DNA from 3 places in the Kluyvera sp. CHPC 1.2972 genome. Region 1 is predicted to be linked to each of the others. Evidence: predicted binding sites of a transcription regulator. Region 1 holds the regulator's gene; each other region holds the start of a gene.
What was found. Region 1 encodes Fur, which represses iron uptake genes when iron is present. Its sites were predicted from a motif close to ATAATAATGAGAACNACTATCAA; they were not measured.

Region 1 (5,777 bases):
GACATAGCATGGGCCCGTAATTCCATTTTTCGCGCGCTCTTCCGCGATCGCCTGAGCAATGGCCAGAATATGCTTTTCGTTGAAGCTGTGACGACTCGCGCTCCCACGGTGGCCGGACGTACCGAACTTCACCGCATGTTCCGGGTTGCTCACGTTAGGCTGCAGCACGTAGTACTGGGCCGTCAGTTGGGCGACGTTGATCAAATCACTCTGCTGTGCAGGTTGTCCTGCACGGGTATGGTTTGCCATTGCCTGGTCCTTCTTATGCAAGGGTTAGATTGTCAGTATTAGATAGTACCGCAAACCTTCTCAATCAATTCCGCCGGGAATTGCATTGATTGCATGATGTGTTCGACCATGCTGCATTTACGGCCTGTATTGGTATTGGTAATGACCCAGTATGGCGTATCCGGAACCTGTTTTGGTTTTGTCTGGTTGCCGTTTTTGAGCAGCGTCTGCTCATCAGCCGCAAAATAGACGCGGGTACGACCGTGAAGGGATTCGGTAGCCTCGGCAAACGCCTTGTTGTCCAGCGCGTACAGCGTGGTCAGTACCAGCATGAAGCGGTTAACCGCTTTCTTCTGCTCGGCATACTCGTCAGAGAGCAGCAGCTCACGCATAGCACGGACTTTATCTTTGGCAGTTTTTACCGTTTTCACGTCAGCAACGGGGGCAGCAGCCGGGGCCGGAGCGGGAGCCGGTTCTGCTTTGACGACCGGCGCAGCAGCAGTCGCCACGGGCTGGGAAGCGGCGGAGAATTTCAGCATACGCCGTAAAATGTCGGACGCGCTCTCGCCAATGTGCAGAGTGTGAGCCGCAATATAGCGATAGAGCTCGTCATCAACTTCGATCGTTTTCATCTTAATCCGGTGCGATAATTTTTCTGAATACAATTCATTGGGATTATAAAGTCAAAACCCAACAGCGGGTAGCGCCAAACCAGGAAGACAGCAAAATTCGGATGAGTTCCTCTCTTGCCCCTGAGCGTTAGAATGTCCAACATGATACCCTAACCCGACAATGCGAAAAAAAGAACTTTGCTATGAAATTGAATGTCCGAGCGCAAACTGCACAAAACCTGCACAATAATTCTCCCATCGTTCTCGTCCACGGCCTGTTCGGCAGTCTGGATAATCTGGGCATCCTGGCCCGCGACCTGGTCACCGACCACGATATCCTTCAGGTAGACATGCGTAACCACGGTCTCTCACCGCGCGCTGATGAGATGACCTACCTTGCTATGGCTCAGGATCTGCTCGATACGCTCGATGCCAACGGCATTGAAAAAGCAACGGTCATCGGCCATTCCATGGGCGGTAAAGCGGTGATGGCGCTCACCGCACTGGCCCCTGAACGCATCGACCGACTGGTGGCGATTGATATTGCCCCGGTCGATTACCATGTCCGCCGTCACGATGAGATTTTTGCTGCCATTAATGCGGTGACCAGCGCCGGCGTGGCCACCCGCCAGCAGGCCGCGACGGTGATGCGCGAGTACCTTAAAGAAGAAGGCGTGATTCAGTTCCTGCTGAAATCCTTTGTCGACGGCACCTGGCGCTTTAACGTGCCGGTGTTGTGGGAACAATACCCGCATATCGTCGGCTGGGAGACTATTCCTGCCTGGGACCACCCTGCCCTGTTCATTCCCGGCGGCAATTCGCCCTATGTGGCCGAAGCCTATCGCGATGCGCTGTTGGCCCAGTTCCCGCAGGCAAAAGCGCACGTTATCGCCGGCGCGGGTCACTGGGTTCACGCCGAAAAACCGGAAGCGGTGCTGCGAGCCATTCGCCGTTATCTCGCCGAGTGATTAAAAATGCATCGACCGCGCGCCAGAATGGCCGTGGTCGTTGGCGTGTGGGCCCCACTGATGTATGATTGCGCGCTGTCTGCACCGGGCACCGCCCGGTAGCTTGTTTCCCCGAAGTCACTCAGAACCATGGCAAAAGAACAAACGGACCGTACGACCTTAGATTTGTTCGCAAATGAGCGTCGGCCGGGAAGACCAAAAACTAATCCGCTTTCGCGTGACGAACAGCTGCGCATTAATAAGCGTAATCAGTTAAAACGCGACAAAGTGCGCGGTCTGAAGCGCGTGGAGCTGAAGCTGAATAACGAAGCCGTTGATGCACTCAACGAGCTGGCGACTGCCCGTGATATGAGCCGGAGTGAACTCATTGAAGAGATTCTGATGAGCCAACTGGCCCAACTGCACGGACAGGGGAAAGCCTGAAAAATCCCCCAAAATACACTTTCATGTAGCAGAGTGTGCAGTCCGGCACGATAGCGGTTTCCGCACGCCTCTCTGTTCTGCTATGATTGCCCTTATCTGTGGGCAATAAGCCATCACCATTTCATTAAGTTTCAAGAGGTTATTTTACTCATGGCAATCGTTGGCATCTTTTTCGGTAGCGATACCGGGAACACCGAAAATATCGCAAAAATGATTCAAAAACAGCTTGGTAAAGATGTCGCTGACGTTCACGACATTGCCAAGAGCAGCAAGGAAGATCTGGAAGCATTCGATATTCTGCTGCTGGGTATCCCAACCTGGTACTACGGCGAAGCGCAGTGCGACTGGGATGATTTCTTCCCGACGCTGGAAGAAGTGGATTTCAATGGTAAGCTGGTTGCGCTGTTTGGCTGCGGCGACCAGGAAGACTACGCGGAATATTTCTGTGATGCGCTGGGCACCATTCGCGACATCATTGAACCACGTGGCGCAGCTATCGTCGGCCACTGGCCGACCGCGGGCTATCATTTCGAAGCGTCTAAAGGTCTGGCGGATGACGACCACTTTGTAGGCCTGGCTATCGATGAAGACCGTCAGCCTGAGCTGACCGCTGAGCGCGTTGAAAAATGGGTTAAGCAGGTGGCTGAAGAGCTGCATCTGGAAGACATCAAAAACGCCTGATTATCCTGTGGCGCGATGATAAATCGCGCCGCATTAATAGGTAAAAGCAATTAAAATAATAGCTACAATTTTTTAACTTTTGAGCGCATACCTGTACAATATCTTCTGATTTAGCGCGGTCTCATCGCCAGTTTGTCGGTGAAGCCTCGTTTTTGAAAGCTTAGTTTACCCGGCTCTTGCTGTTTTCATTTCAATAGGGTCATTCTATAATGAGACGCATTAATTCGGGTGCATTCTCTGTGATACTTTCGCTGATGGAAGTTAATCGTTTAGCAACAGGACAGATTCCGCATGACTGACAATAACACCGCATTAAAGAAGGCTGGCCTGAAAGTCACACTTCCACGGTTAAAGATTCTGGAAGTCCTTCAGGAACCGGATAACCACCATGTCAGCGCGGAAGACTTATATAAACGCCTGATCGACATGGGTGAAGAGATTGGCCTGGCCACGGTCTACCGCGTACTGAACCAGTTTGATGACGCCGGTATCGTGACTCGTCACAATTTTGAAGGCGGTAAATCCGTTTTCGAACTGACCCAACAGCATCACCACGATCACCTGATTTGCCTCGACTGCGGCAAAGTGATCGAGTTCAGCGATGATTCCATTGAAGCTCGTCAGCGTGAAATCGCGTCGAAGCACGGTATCCGCTTAACAAACCACAGCCTTTATCTCTACGGTCACTGCGCTGAAGGCGACTGCCGTGAAGATGAACACGCCCACGAAGGCATCGAAAAGTAACCCGATACCATTCGTAAAAAGCCAGTTGCTCACGCACTGGCTTTTTTTATACCCCCGGTTCTTCAGGCGTAAAAAAACCGCTGCAAGCAGCGGTTATTGGTATCAACGTGAGCTTATTTCTGCGGCGCGTTGTTACTGCGAATTTCCTGCCAAATCTTATCGCAGTTTTTCGCTACGGCTTCGTCATTGCCCATCTTTCTGGCATTAATGCATTTCTGGTAGTCGATGACGCGAACGCTTTCCTGATTCGCGAACTGTTCGTGCGCTTTCTCTTGCTTCAGCACGTTCAGTACGCTTTGACAGGCCTGGATTTTATCCGGATTGCCTTCTGCGGTATTAATACAGGCGCTGTAGGCATCCTTCAGCTTGCTATCTTCCTTCGGTGCGGGTGATTGAGCGCAGGCGGTTAACCCGGCGGCCATCAGTGCAACAATAATCAGTTTTTTCATACGATGAGCCTCTTAGCAGCGGCAGAAGTTTCCCCCTGCCGCGTTAGCATCAGAAAATAGTGAACGGTGCGATAACCATGAATTTCACGTCACGCTCATCCTGGAAGATGTTGCCGTAACCGCCGCCCCAGCTTGGGATATCGGAGTGGTTGTCATACTGAGTGAAGTGCAGTTTGAACAGCGTGCCTTTTGCACGGCCATCCTGAACGGTGTATGCCACATCGAGGCTGTAGGCAGACTCTTTGATCTTGTTGTTCTTGTCGTAGTACGCATCCGGGTTCATCTGCCAGGTCGCTGGCTTAGCATCCCATGCGTAAACGTAAGAAGCACCCACCGCCCAACCCGGCAGATCCCAGTTCTTCAGGTCATACATGGTGCCGAAGAAGACCGCTTTTTCGCCGTTGGCGTTGAAGTCAGAGCGGTTATCCCACCAGATATCCAGACGACCGTTAGAGGATGCGTAGGTTGGCGTCATACGCTGCAGGAAGTAACCCTGCTGACCTTCTGCTTTAACCCAGGTCCCTTCCAGACGGAAGTCGAACACTTCTTGCAGTTTGTAGCCGAAGGTTAACGCCTGCAGCCACGCGGTGCCGTCATAGATATCGTTGACGCCGTGATCGCTCACCTTGTCACGCGTACCGTAGAACTGGTAGCTGGTGGTCAGCGGACCGCCAGGGATATCAAATTTGTAGCTACCTTTGGCGAAGTACTGATCGATATAGCCTTCTGCCTGACCAAATGCGGCTTCCAGCACCAGGTCATTTTTGAAATCGTATTTCGCACCGATGGAGTGCAGGTAATCGACTTTGGTCTTCTTATCGTTCTGATAGAAGTTGTCCATTTCAAGGTGCCATGGCGCCTTGTAGTTGTTCGTCCACATGTAGGAGAAGCTCAGCGCGCCAGCATCACCGTAGTCGAAGTTAGCACCGGCTTCAGCACCCTGATAGGTACCAGGCATGAAGCTCCAGTGTGGTGCCAGCAGCGTTTGGCCGGTTGGCTGGATGTAACCCGCACGAGCCCAGGCTGGCCCTAATTTAAATTTGGCTGCCGCTTTGTACAGGCTGATACCGCTCTTATCGCCGCTGTAATCTTCGCTGTAGCCTTTGTTCTTAGAGGACAACGCAATTTCGTTCGGGTGACCACTTTCGCTACTTTCAGCCATTTCAATCGCGGTGAACGCCGCAATATCAATACCGAACATGTCAGCGGCATAGCCAGACTGGAAGTCGAGGTTGGCGTTCCAGGTGGAGTGGGAAAGGTTGGTTTTATACTTATCGTGATCGGTTACATCTTTACGGTCACGCTCACGCTGCCAGTAATAGACTCCGCCGGTCAATGTAGAATCGTCGATGAAGCCTTCTGCTTTTGCTTCCGGAGTCATCATAAAGCCTGACATTGCTGTCACACCGGCGATAGCCAGCGCCAGCGTACTACGTTTGCCACTAAACGTACGCATAGTTATATCCTCTTTGACTTTTAAAAATGCCGCTGCAAAGCAGAAGGCAAAAAAATAAAAACTGATAAAAAAGGTACTGCTAAGAAATTGTGTTTCACTACACGTACAGACTATTTTTCGCGACGCGAATTATCAATCCTTTTCCGCAACGAGAGTGCAGGATTATGACAAAGCGCACATATTTGGTTTCTGTTTGTAACAGAGTGCGTTATTGCAA
Region 2 (5,777 bases), on a different contig from region 1:
TTTAGAGGTACCGGTTACGTCAACTTTTTTAACGTCAGCAAACAGTTCAACGCTAATGTCCTGACCAACGGTGTATTCTTCACCATCTGCCAGACGGAACTCCCACAGGCCGCGGCCAGCTTCTACGCCAGCTTTAGCGAAGTGACCAGCTTCCGGCTTGGTTACACGGTTAGCTTTTTTAGCACCAGTGGTAACCTGAACAGCGCGATAGCCATCGTTAGCCAGATCTTTGATCTGAGTAACGCGGTTTGCTTCAACTTCGATAACGGTTACTGGGATAGAAACGCCATCTTCAGTGAAGATGCGGGTCATACCCACTTTTTTACCGACTAAACCAATCATTGTATCAACCTCTCAATCGCTCGATGACCTGATTAACCCAGGCTGATCTGCACGTCTACACCGGCAGCCAGGTCCAGACGCATCAGAGCATCAACGGTTTTTTCAGTTGGCTCAACGATGTCAACCAGACGCTTGTGAGTGCGAATTTCGTACTGATCACGCGCGTCTTTGTTGACGTGCGGGGAGATCAGAACGGTAAAGCGCTCTTTGCGGGTCGGCAGCGGGATCGGACCACGGACTTGCGCACCAGTGCGCTTAGCAGTCTCGACGATTTCCGCGGTTGATTGATCGATCAGACGATGATCAAACGCTTTCAGGCGGATACGGATTCTTTGGTTCTGCATGAGACCAGAGCTCCAATTATTTTATAGACGAAATAGTTACTCCTCAAACCCATTACGATTGATGGGAGAGTGTAACCGTTCTTACAGAGTTCCCCAATTGGGAACATTGTCTGGTATCGCTTACGCAGTACCGGTGGTTCATATTGAACCGCTGTCTATATTAGACAAGCCCGCGCATTATACACGTATACCCATACTAAGCAAGCCGCGTTTATAAATTAGTCAGTAAAGCCCGGAAGACAGTTCGCATAATTACTGCACAAACGGCAACGGTGTGTATTCGTCTGGATAGCCCCTCGTGAAAACGTACATCGCCCGTTGCCGCCTTTCTCTTCGCCCCACACACTGTCGGCATGACCTCTTATGGAAACCAATCATGATACTTCCGGCCCTCCCCTTCTTTCTTCTCTATGCCGTACTCAATGTCATCCTGTGCTGGCAAGACTACCGCACCGGGTTATTGCGTGACGGCCTAACCTGCCCTCTTCTTTGGGCCGGGCTCTTAAGTCAGCTCTGCCTGAACCCAACAAAGAGTAACGAGGCGCTATGGGGAGCGATTGCAGGCTATTGCACAATGGCGCTCTTTTACTGGGGATACCGCGCACTACGACGCCGTGAAGGCTTAGGGTATGGTGACGTGAAGTATGTAGCAGCGCTCGGCGCCTGGCACGGCTGGCAATCTCTACCGCTGCTTGTGTTGGTGGCTACGTTGCTGGCGTGTGGGTTTATCGCGGGGAGGGCGCTGTGGCTGCATCAGGCGGAGAATATAAAAAACCCGCTGCCTTTTGGACCCTTTCTGGGAGCGGCGGGTTTTATTATGGCGGGCTTATCGACTTTTAGCCTTCAACCTTAATTTGCGACTGCAGGTAGTTCTGCAGACCAATTTTGCCGATCAGATCCAGTTCGGTCTCCAGCCAGTCAATGTGATGTTCTTCCTCGGTGAGGATAGTAATCAACATATCGCGGCTGACGTAATCATGGACGCTATCAGCATAGGCGATAGCTTCACGCAGATCCTTCGCGCCGTCCAGTTCAAGCTTTAAGTCGGACTGCAGCATCTCTTCGACATCTTCGCCGATATGCAACTTGCCAAGATCCTGCAGGTTAGGGATCCCTTCAAGAAACAGAATACGCTCGATGTACTGATCGGCGTGTTTCATTTCATCGATGGATTCGTGGTATTCAATATCGTTGAGGCGCATCAGGCCCCAGTTTTTGAACATTCTCGCATGGAGAAAGTATTGGTTGATTGCGACAAGCTCGTTTCCCAATAATTTATTGAGATAATTTATTATCTTAACATCACCTTTCATTATATAGACCCTCCGCTTCCACTTATTGAAGCGTAGAACGGCCTACCGGGATGTCAAAAAAGAAATCCGGGCTCAGGCAATCTCTTTGAACTCTGGCATTTGCATTAATTCGTCTTCCATCACCTCACGTGCAGCACGAACGCATTTACCACATTGATTTCCAATAGGAATGCATTTTCTTAATTGCTGGAAAGACTGCGGATGAAACTGGCGTACTGCCTGGCGAATTTTTTTATCGCTGACGCCATTACACAAACAAACGTACATAACCACTCCCGTTCAATTTCTGAACAAAGTGTAAGTGAGAATAATTATGATTACAATAGCCAGGCGCGACAAGCGGCGTGAAATAAGGGATCAAATCGTGCGGAAAATAGAGTGGGGACAAAAAACAGAAAGCAAAAAGGGCACCGAAGTGCCCTTTTCAAGTGCAAAACTAATTAATAAATAATTAGCTCATTACTTTAGCAACAACGCCCGCACCAACGGTACGGCCGCCTTCACGGATTGCGAAACGCAGACCGTCGTCCATCGCGATTGGGTGGATCAGAGTCACAACCATCTTGATGTTGTCGCCTGGCATTACCATCTCAACGCCTTCTGGCAGTTCGATGGTACCGGTCACGTCAGTAGTACGGAAGTAGAACTGTGGACGGTAGCCTTTGAAGAACGGAGTATGACGGCCGCCTTCGTCTTTGGACAGAATGTACACTTCAGATTCGAACTTGGTGTGCGGCTTGATAGAGCCTGGCTTAGCCAGAACCTGACCACGTTCGATTTCTTCACGTTTGATACCACGCAGCAGAACACCAACGTTCTCACCAGCACGGCCTTCGTCCAGCAGTTTGCGGAACATTTCAACGCCGGTACAGGTAGACTTAGCAGTCTCTTTGATACCAACGATTTCAACTTCTTCACCAACTTTGATGATACCGCGCTCTACACGACCGGTAACAACGGTACCACGACCGGAGATGGAGAATACGTCTTCGATTGGCAGCAGGAACGGCTTGTCGATAGCACGTTCTGGTTCTGGGATGTAAGAATCCAGGAAGCCAGCCAGTTCGATGATTTTCGCTTCCCACTCTGCTTCGCCTTCCAGCGCTTTCAGAGCAGAACCACGGATGATTGGGGTATCATCACCTGGGAAGTCGTACTGGGACAGAAGTTCACGAACTTCCATTTCAACCAGTTCCAGCAGCTCTTCGTCATCAACCATGTCGCATTTGTTCAGGAACACGATGATGTAAGGAACGCCTACCTGACGACCCAGCAGGATGTGCTCACGAGTCTGTGGCATAGGGCCATCAGTCGCAGCAACAACCAGGATCGCGCCGTCCATCTGCGCAGCACCGGTGATCATGTTTTTAACATAGTCGGCGTGGCCTGGGCAGTCTACGTGTGCGTAGTGGCGAGTCGGGGTGTCATATTCAACGTGGGAAGTGTTGATGGTGATACCACGAGCTTTTTCTTCTGGTGCGTTATCGATCTGGTCGAAAGCACGAGCAGCACCGCCGTAGGTTTTAGCCAGTACGGTAGTGATTGCAGCAGTCAGGGTAGTTTTACCGTGGTCAACGTGGCCGATGGTGCCGACGTTAACGTGCGGTTTTGTACGTTCAAATTTTTCTTTAGACACGGCTATATTCCTTACTATAGTGCTCTCCCCTTTGGAGAGAGCACGGGACTTAGGTTTTAATCCTGTGGATTATTTACCACGGGCTTCAATAACGGCCTGAGCAACGTTGTTCGGCGCATCGTCGTACTTCAGGAACTCCATGGAGTAAGAAGCACGGCCTTTGGTCAGTGAACGCAGCTGAGTTGCATAACCGAACATTTCGGACAGCGGAACTTCAGCGTGGATCACAACGCCAGTCACGTTGGATTCCTGACCTTTGAGCATACCACGACGGCGGCTCAAGTCACCGATAACGTCACCAGTGTTCTCTTCAGGAGTCTCTACTTCAACCTTCATGATAGGCTCAAGCAGAACTGGTTTCGCTTTCTTAAAGCCGTCTTTAAACGCCAGAGAAGCTGCCAGTTTAAACGCCAGTTCAGAGGAGTCAACGTCATGGTAAGAACCGAAGTGCAGACGAACACCCATGTCAACAACCGGGTAACCAGCCAGCGGGCCAGATTTCAGCTGTTCCTGGATACCTTTATCAACGGCAGGGATGTATTCGCCTGGGATTACACCACCCTTGATGTCGTTGATGAATTCGTAGCCTTTCGGGTTAGAACCCGGCTCCAGTGGGTACATGTCGATAACAACATGACCGTACTGACCGCGACCACCAGACTGCTTAGCGTGCTTACCTTCGATATCGGTAACTTTCGCGCGAATCGCTTCGCGGTAAGCAACCTGAGGTTTACCGACGTTCGCTTCAACGTTGAATTCACGTTTCATACGGTCAACGATGATGTCGAGGTGCAGCTCACCCATACCGGCGATAATGGTCTGGTTAGATTCTTCATCAGTCCATACGCGGAATGACGGGTCTTCTTTAGCCAGACGGCCCAGAGCCAGACCCATTTTTTCCTGGTCAGCTTTGGTTTTTGGTTCTACTGCGATGGAGATTACCGGCTCTGGGAATTCCATACGTTCCAGAATGATAGGCGCATCTGGGTCACACAGAGTGTCACCGGTAGTTACGTCTTTCAGACCGATTGCAGCAGCGATGTCGCCCGCGCGAACTTCTTTGATCTCTTCACGTTTGTTAGCGTGCATCTGAACGATACGGCCGAAACGCTCACGTGCAGTTTTCACGGAGTTCAGTACGGTATCACCAGAGTTAACCACACCGGAATACACACGGAAGAAGGTCAAGTTACCAACAAACGGGTCGGTAGCAATTTTGAACGCCAGTGCAGAGAACGGCTCATCGTCGCTTGCGTGACGTTCTGCCGGAGTGTCTTTACCGTCGTCCAGGATACCGTTGATCGCAGGTACGTCGATTGGGGATGGCAGGTAATCAATTACCGCATCCAGCATCGCCTGAACACCTTTGTTCTTGAACGCAGAACCACAGGTTACCAGGATGATTTCGTTGTTCAGAACGCGCTGACGCAGAGCTTTTTTGATCTCTTCTTCAGTCAGTTCTTCACCACCCAGGTATTTCTCCATCAGCTCTTCTGAAGCTTCTGCAGCGGACTCGATCAGGTTCTGGTGCCATTCGTCAGCCAGGTCCTGCATGTCTGCTGGGATATCTTCATAAGTGAAGGTAACGCCTGCGTCTTCTTCATTCCAGTTGATGGCTTTCATTTTCACCAGGTCAACAACACCGGTGAAACCTTCTTCAGCACCAATTGCCAGCTGCAGCGGAACAGGGTTCGCGCCCAGACGGGTTTTGATCTGACCAACAACTTTCAGGAAGTTCGCACCCATACGGTCCATTTTGTTAACGAACGCAATACGTGGAACTTTATATTTGTTAGCCTGACGCCATACGGTTTCAGACTGTGGCTGAACACCACCAACTGCGCAGTAAACCATTACCGCACCGTCAAGAACACGCATGGAACGTTCTACTTCGATAGTGAAGTCAACGTGCCCCGGGGTGTCGATGATGTTTACGCGGTGCGGTTCATACTGCTTAGCCATACCAGACCAGAATGCAGTAGTTGCTGCGGAAGTGATGGTAATACCACGTTCCTGCTCCTGCTCCATCCAGTCCATGGTAGCGGCGCCGTCGTGAACTTCACCGATTTTGTGGTTTACACCGGTGTAGAACAGAATACGTTCGGTAGTAGTGGTTTTACCGGCGTCGATGTGCGCACTGAT
Region 3 (5,777 bases), on a different contig from region 1:
CGCATAGAGGATGATTTTCTTCGCCTCCTCCTGCGCTATCCCGCGTGAGCGTAAGTAAAAGAGCTGCTCATCGTCGATACGACCCACGGTGGCACCGTGGCTGCACTTGACATCATCAGCATAGATTTCCAACTGCGGCTTGGTATCCACTTCCGCCAGCCGTCCAAGCAGCAGATTGTTGTTGGTCATCTGCCCGTCGGTTTTAATTGCATGCGGTGCCACGGTAATCACGCCGTTAAACACCGCCCGCCCCTTATCGTTCACGATGGTTTTATGGAGCTGGCGGCTGTTGCAGTAACCCTGATTATGTTCAAGCCAGGTACGTGTATCGCACACTTCGTTGCCCACCGGCATCGACAAGCTGTTGACCCGTAGAGTGCTGTTCTCGCCATTCAGCTGTGTGCTGGTGTGGTGACGGGTGACCGCCGCGCCCAGCAGGAAACTGTGGCTGAAGGCCGAGGCATCGCGTCCTAATCGCAGATCGTTGTGGGCGAAGTGGTAGCTCAGGGCATTTTCACAGTTCAGCTTAAGATGCTGAAGTTGCGCGTTGTCCGCCACCTCTGCGGTCAACCTCGCACCGGTAAAATGGCGCGCCGCATTCAGGCTAACGTACTGTTCAATCACCGTCGCCTGCGCCCCTTCCGCCAGGCGGAGATGGTGGCGATAGTGCGCAGTGTTCATCTCATCAGAATCAAGGCCGCGGGTAATGTGCAGCAACAGCAGCGGTTTTGCTGGATGCTGATGACGCGCCACCGCAATATGGGTCACGCTGGTTGCCAGCCCTTCGGTCAGATGGAGGAAGACTTCACCGTGCACGGCATCCGGCAGCGACTGACGTTGGTTATCGACCATCACCTCAAACCCGCTCGCCGATAAATCGTCGCTCAGTCGGGCATCGAACTGCCCATCAACAAACACCAGCCGGTAGGCATCCAGCGCCACCGCGTGCGCATCGCGCTCTGCGACGGTCAGCGCTGGCAGTGCCGGAGCAACGAAAGTGCTGGCGAGCAGTTTATCCAGCGAGGTGTACTTCCAGTCTTCATCTTTGCGTGTTGGCAGACCCAGCTTTTGTACCTGCTGGAGGTGCTGCTGCGCCTGAGGCGACACGTTGCCGCCCCGCGACTGGAACAGCGCATGCCACTGCTGCAGCGCGCTACTGTTGTTCGCTAAGCCAGCCATAGCCCTGCTCCTCCAGTTGTTTCACCAGACGGAAGTCGCCGGATTTCACAATGCGCCCTTGGTAGAGCACGTGCACCACGTCCGGCTTGATGTAATCCAGAATGCGCTGGTAGTGGGTGACGATGATAAACGCCCGCTTACCGTCGCGCAGCGAGTTCACGCCGTCGGCGACGATTTTGAGGGCATCGATATCCAGCCCGGAGTCCGTTTCATCGAGAATGCAAAGCTCCGGTTCCAGCACCGCCATCTGTAGAATATCGTTGCGCTTCTTCTCGCCGCCGGAGAAACCGACGTTGACCGAACGGGTCAGGAGATCCGCGGGCATCTTCAGCAGATCGATTTTCTCTTCCATCAGATCCTGAAAGTCAAAACGATCCAGCGGTTCCTGCCCGCGATGCGCGCGCACCGAGTTCAGCGCGGTTTGCAGGAAGAACTGGTTGCTGACCCCTGGGATCTCGACCGGATACTGGAAGGCCATAAAGATGCCCTCTCCGGCCCGCTCTTCCGGCGACAGCGCCAGCAGATCGCTGCCCTTAAACGTTACCGAACCACCGGTAACGGTGTAATCTTCACGGCCCGCCAGCGTCGCGGAGAGCGTACTTTTCCCTGAGCCATTCGGCCCCATAATGGCGTGCACCTCGCCTGGGCGCACGTTCAGGTTAACGCCGCGCAGGATCGCTTTATCGTCAACCGAGACTTCTAATTCGTTGATATTCAACATACCGTTTCCCTTAATCCTTAACCGACGCTGTGTTCGAGGCTGATAGCCAGCAGTTTTTGCGCTTCCACGGCGAACTCCAGCGGCAGCTCCGAGAAAACATCCTTACAAAAGCCGTTCACGATCATCGAGATAGCATCATCTTCGCTGATGCCGCGCTGCAGGCAGTAGAACAGCTGATCTTCACCGATGCGTGAGGTGGTGGCTTCATGCTCCAGCTGTGCGCTGTTATTGCGGCATTCAACGTACGGAAAGGTATGCGCCCCGCAGTCGGGGCCAATCAGCATCGAGTCGCACTGAGTGTAGTTACGCGCATTGGTCGCCGTCGGCATGATTTTCACCAGCCCGCGATAGCTGTTCTGACTATGCCCGGCAGAGATCCCCTTCGAGATAATGGTCGAACGGGTGTTTTTACCGATGTGGATCATCTTAGTGCCGGTGTCAGCCTGCTGATGGCCACTGGTCAGCGCCACCGAGAAGAACTCACCAACCGAGTTATCCCCGCGTAGGATGCAGCTCGGGTATTTCCAGGTGATCGCCGAACCGGTTTCTGACTGCGTCCAGGACATCTTGCTGTTTTCCCCTTCGCACAGCGCACGCTTGGTGACGAAGTTGAGGATCCCGCCGCTGTTGTTGTCGCCGGGGAACCAGTTTTGCACGGTAGAGTATTTCACTTCCGCGTCTTTATGGATGATCACCTCCACCACCGCCGCGTGTAGCTGATAACTGTCGCGCACCGGGGCGGAACAGCCTTCGATATAGCTCACGTAGCTGCCTTCATCGGCAATCAGGATGGTGCGTTCAAACTGGCCGGTTTTCTCGGCGTTAATACGAAAATAGGTCGAGAGTTCCATCGGGCAGCGCACCCCTTTCGGGATGTAGATAAAGGTACCGTCCGAGGCCACCGCCGCATTCAACGCGGCAAAGAAATTGTCATTTTCGGGCACGACAGTGCCCAGGTAGCGCTGGACCAGTTCAGGGTGATCGTGGATAGCCTCGCCAAAGGAGCAGAAAATGATCCCTTGCTCGCCCAGCTTTTCCCGATAGGTAGTGGCAACCGAGACGGAGTCAAAAATAGCATCCACCGCCACTTCTTTACCTTCGCGCACCGGAACACCGAGCTGGTTGAAGGTAGCCTCTACTTCATCGGTCAAAAAGCTGCTGGCCCCGGTTTGCTGCTGCGCACCTGGTTCGGAAGCGCAGGTATCATCACAGTTACCGCACGATGGCGCGGAGTAATAGCTGTAGTCCTGATAGTTCAGCGAGGTGTAATGGGCTTTTAGCCAGTGTGGCTCTTCCATCTGGGTCCAGGCGTGATAAGCCTTCAGGCGAAATTCCAGCATCCACTCGGGTTCATTGCGTCGGGCTGAAATCGCCCGCACCACCTCTTCATTGATCCCTTTCGCCAGTTCGTCGGTCTGTAGTTGGGTAAAAAACCCTTCTTTATAGTTCAGCGGGCCGCCGGCCCAGGTCTGGACATCGTCACTTGCATCAGTATTGCGCGTCATTATGTACCGCCTATACCCCGAAGCTTTCGCCGCAGCCACATTCGTTCTGCGCCTTCGGGTTATGATATTTAAACAGCTGGTTCAAGCCTTCCCGCACGTAATCCACTTCCGTGCCGTCAATAAACGGCATCGCGCTTAAAGGCACCCACAGCTTCGCGCCGTCGGCCTCGAACAGCAGATCGTCTTTATTCGGTTCACTCACCGCGTCCAGCACATAGCCAAAGCCCGCGCAGCCGGTCTGTTTCACCCCAAGCCGCACGCCCTGAATACCGGGCTGTTGTTTAACCAGCTCCCGAATATGCGCCGCCGCAGGCGGGGTAAGCGTCACGCCACGCCAGGTGACATCGCTGGGATCGAAAGTTCCAGAATGCAAATCCATAGGTCTACCTCATCAGTGGAGCCACAAAGGGATAACGCTATGTTAGTGATAATGATTATCACTTCAACCCGCGCCACGTGGGGGTATTCCCCGTTTTCCCTTTATTGATGTCTTTTTATAAGCATAGACCCTGCGACAAGCGGCGAATGAGATAGATTAATTTTTACAATGCTTTGAAAAATAATGGGTTTGTTGATGGTGATAGCTGGATTAGCGAGATGTGCTAAAGATGTATAGCCAATGCCTATTTATTTAATCGGTTTTGAGAGGTTCTGCAAATCAGGCACTTAGAGGATAATCAGTGGGTTAGGGAAAGTGCTGTATGGACATATAGGGACATATACGGCCTTTTTGATGCCCCCAAACCTGCCCCCTGAAAGCATTCTGCCCCCCATATGCCCCCCCAGATTCGAGTTTAAGTTAGTGGTTTTCAAGAGCATTAGCGCAAGACGAATCACTACCCTCACCGGTTTCGAGTTGTTTTGCGCTAATTTTTTGCCATCACATCTCAGTCATTATTGACTGACAAAGCTGCGGCGTTGCATGCAGATGCATTCGCCATAGCTTACAAATAGCAGTTCCTCATATAACACGCCATCCGCGAAAGTGTGTCTGAAATCAGCAAGTAACAACAACATGAAGCCGAGCAGTACCTCCGGCCAGCACATCAGATTTGAACGCCCCATCAGACTGAATCAATTTAATATTGCATCCAGTATTTGTTACTGTATTCGGACCTGCGCTAACAAACCCTGCTGACGCAAGGCTAAATCCTGTGTCGATGGTGATACTGACAGCAGGAGCTAGGGATTCATCGACCCCGGGCCAACCAACAGCGATTTGATCCCCTGATGCCGATATTAGAAACGCCCCACCCGTAAAGAAATTCGCTGCATCAATAGTCCACACGCCACCACTACGTAGTAAATTGAACGCAATCGCTTTATTGCGGCGCTCACCGCTGATTGCTAATCGAGGGTTTCTAAACTCAAAAGTGCCCTGCGATGTTGTACTGGCTCCGTAGGCCAAAGATATCCAGTTCCCACCGTCAGCCACAATCCAGTCAATACGTAGGGTTACCCATTCTAGTGACGACGTAGTCGCAACACCCACAATTTTTCTACCAGCTGAAATTCCATTACCGGATCGTGAGTCCATCTCAATAGAAGCGGAACCTACTGTAAGCGAGGCGCATCGAACGTCTACTGAGAAACTCAATGTTGTTCCGTGTGCCTGTTTACCTAAATCCATTAACTGCAATGCAGCGGAGGCTGTTGACGACTTTATCAGAACCGATTTTGTTATGTCGTTTTTGTTGAACGTATTTGAACCAATAGGTATATCTGAATAGGATGAGAATGACTGCATACCTTTTGGTAATGTTTTATAAGTTTGAACTTGCATATTACCCCCGGTAAAAGTCAGTAATAATGATATCGGTACCAGCACTGACTGCATTATCAAAACGAGTTGGTGTATTAGCAATAGCATATACAAGCAGTAAACCACGGTCTTTTATACTTGATACCGCTGATGCATCTGTGATAATGGGGCCACTTAGCATTGCCGCGCAGTTACCCAGTTTATAAGCCAGGTTAAGTCGGTCTTCGTCCAATGCAGCGCCGTAGCCGCCCATGACGCATAGCCCGATATACGCATTTTTAGAACGCAGCAATTCTAGGGTTTGTGGGTATGTGGACTGGACGCAAACATCCGTCGGGCGTGGGCCATAATATTTTGTGACGAGAGCCAGGAAGCTATCCGCCTGGTCAGAAGTCATCGGAGCAGACCATTCCGCTAATGGGGTTACTGCGCACCGTTTGCACTCGCGCAACCATTCGTCATAATTCATTATCCTCTCATTTGCCCAGGCGGAGGATACATAGGACCCCATGTCCATTGCTTTTAGTTGAGCATAGGTGAATGACTCTATCGCACCTGTGTTAACGTTATTTGTGAATCGCCACGGGTTTAACAGACACCTCAGAGTCAT

Region 2: the regulator Fur is predicted to act here: its motif matches at 2,301-2,323, upstream of bfd (bacterioferritin-associated ferredoxin).
Region 3: the regulator Fur is predicted to act here: its motif matches at 3,824-3,846, upstream of sufA (Fe-S cluster assembly scaffold SufA).

The regions. Positions count from the first base shown of each region.
Region 1 covers NZ_JAPKIB010000007.1:178,158-183,934, reverse strand. The annotation lists gene pgm (phosphoglucomutase (alpha-D-glucose-1,6-bisphosphate-dependent)) at 1-249, opposite strand, end outside; gene seqA (replication initiation negative regulator SeqA) at 288-860, opposite strand; gene ybfF (esterase) at 1,043-1,807, shown strand; gene ybfE (LexA regulated protein) at 1,937-2,230, shown strand; gene fldA (flavodoxin FldA) at 2,381-2,911, shown strand; gene fur (ferric iron uptake transcriptional regulator) at 3,203-3,655, shown strand; gene chiQ (ChiQ/YbfN family lipoprotein) at 3,769-4,104, opposite strand; gene chiP (chitoporin ChiP) at 4,154-5,560, opposite strand.
Region 2 covers NZ_JAPKIB010000002.1:481,674-487,450, reverse strand. The annotation lists gene rplC (50S ribosomal protein L3) at 1-342, opposite strand, end outside; gene rpsJ (30S ribosomal protein S10) at 375-686, opposite strand; gene V6944_RS05760 (prepilin peptidase) at 1,063-1,539, shown strand; gene bfr (bacterioferritin) at 1,523-1,999, opposite strand; gene bfd (bacterioferritin-associated ferredoxin) at 2,072-2,266, opposite strand; gene tuf (elongation factor Tu) at 2,451-3,635, opposite strand; gene fusA (elongation factor G) at 3,705-5,777, opposite strand, start outside.
Region 3 covers NZ_JAPKIB010000022.1:47,908-53,684, forward strand. The annotation lists gene sufD (Fe-S cluster assembly protein SufD) at 1-1,179, opposite strand, end outside; gene sufC (Fe-S cluster assembly ATPase SufC) at 1,154-1,900, opposite strand; gene sufB (Fe-S cluster assembly protein SufB) at 1,918-3,405, opposite strand; gene sufA (Fe-S cluster assembly scaffold SufA) at 3,416-3,784, opposite strand; gene V6944_RS21685 (hypothetical protein) at 4,403-5,188, opposite strand; gene V6944_RS21690 (glycerophosphodiester phosphodiesterase) at 5,190-5,777, opposite strand.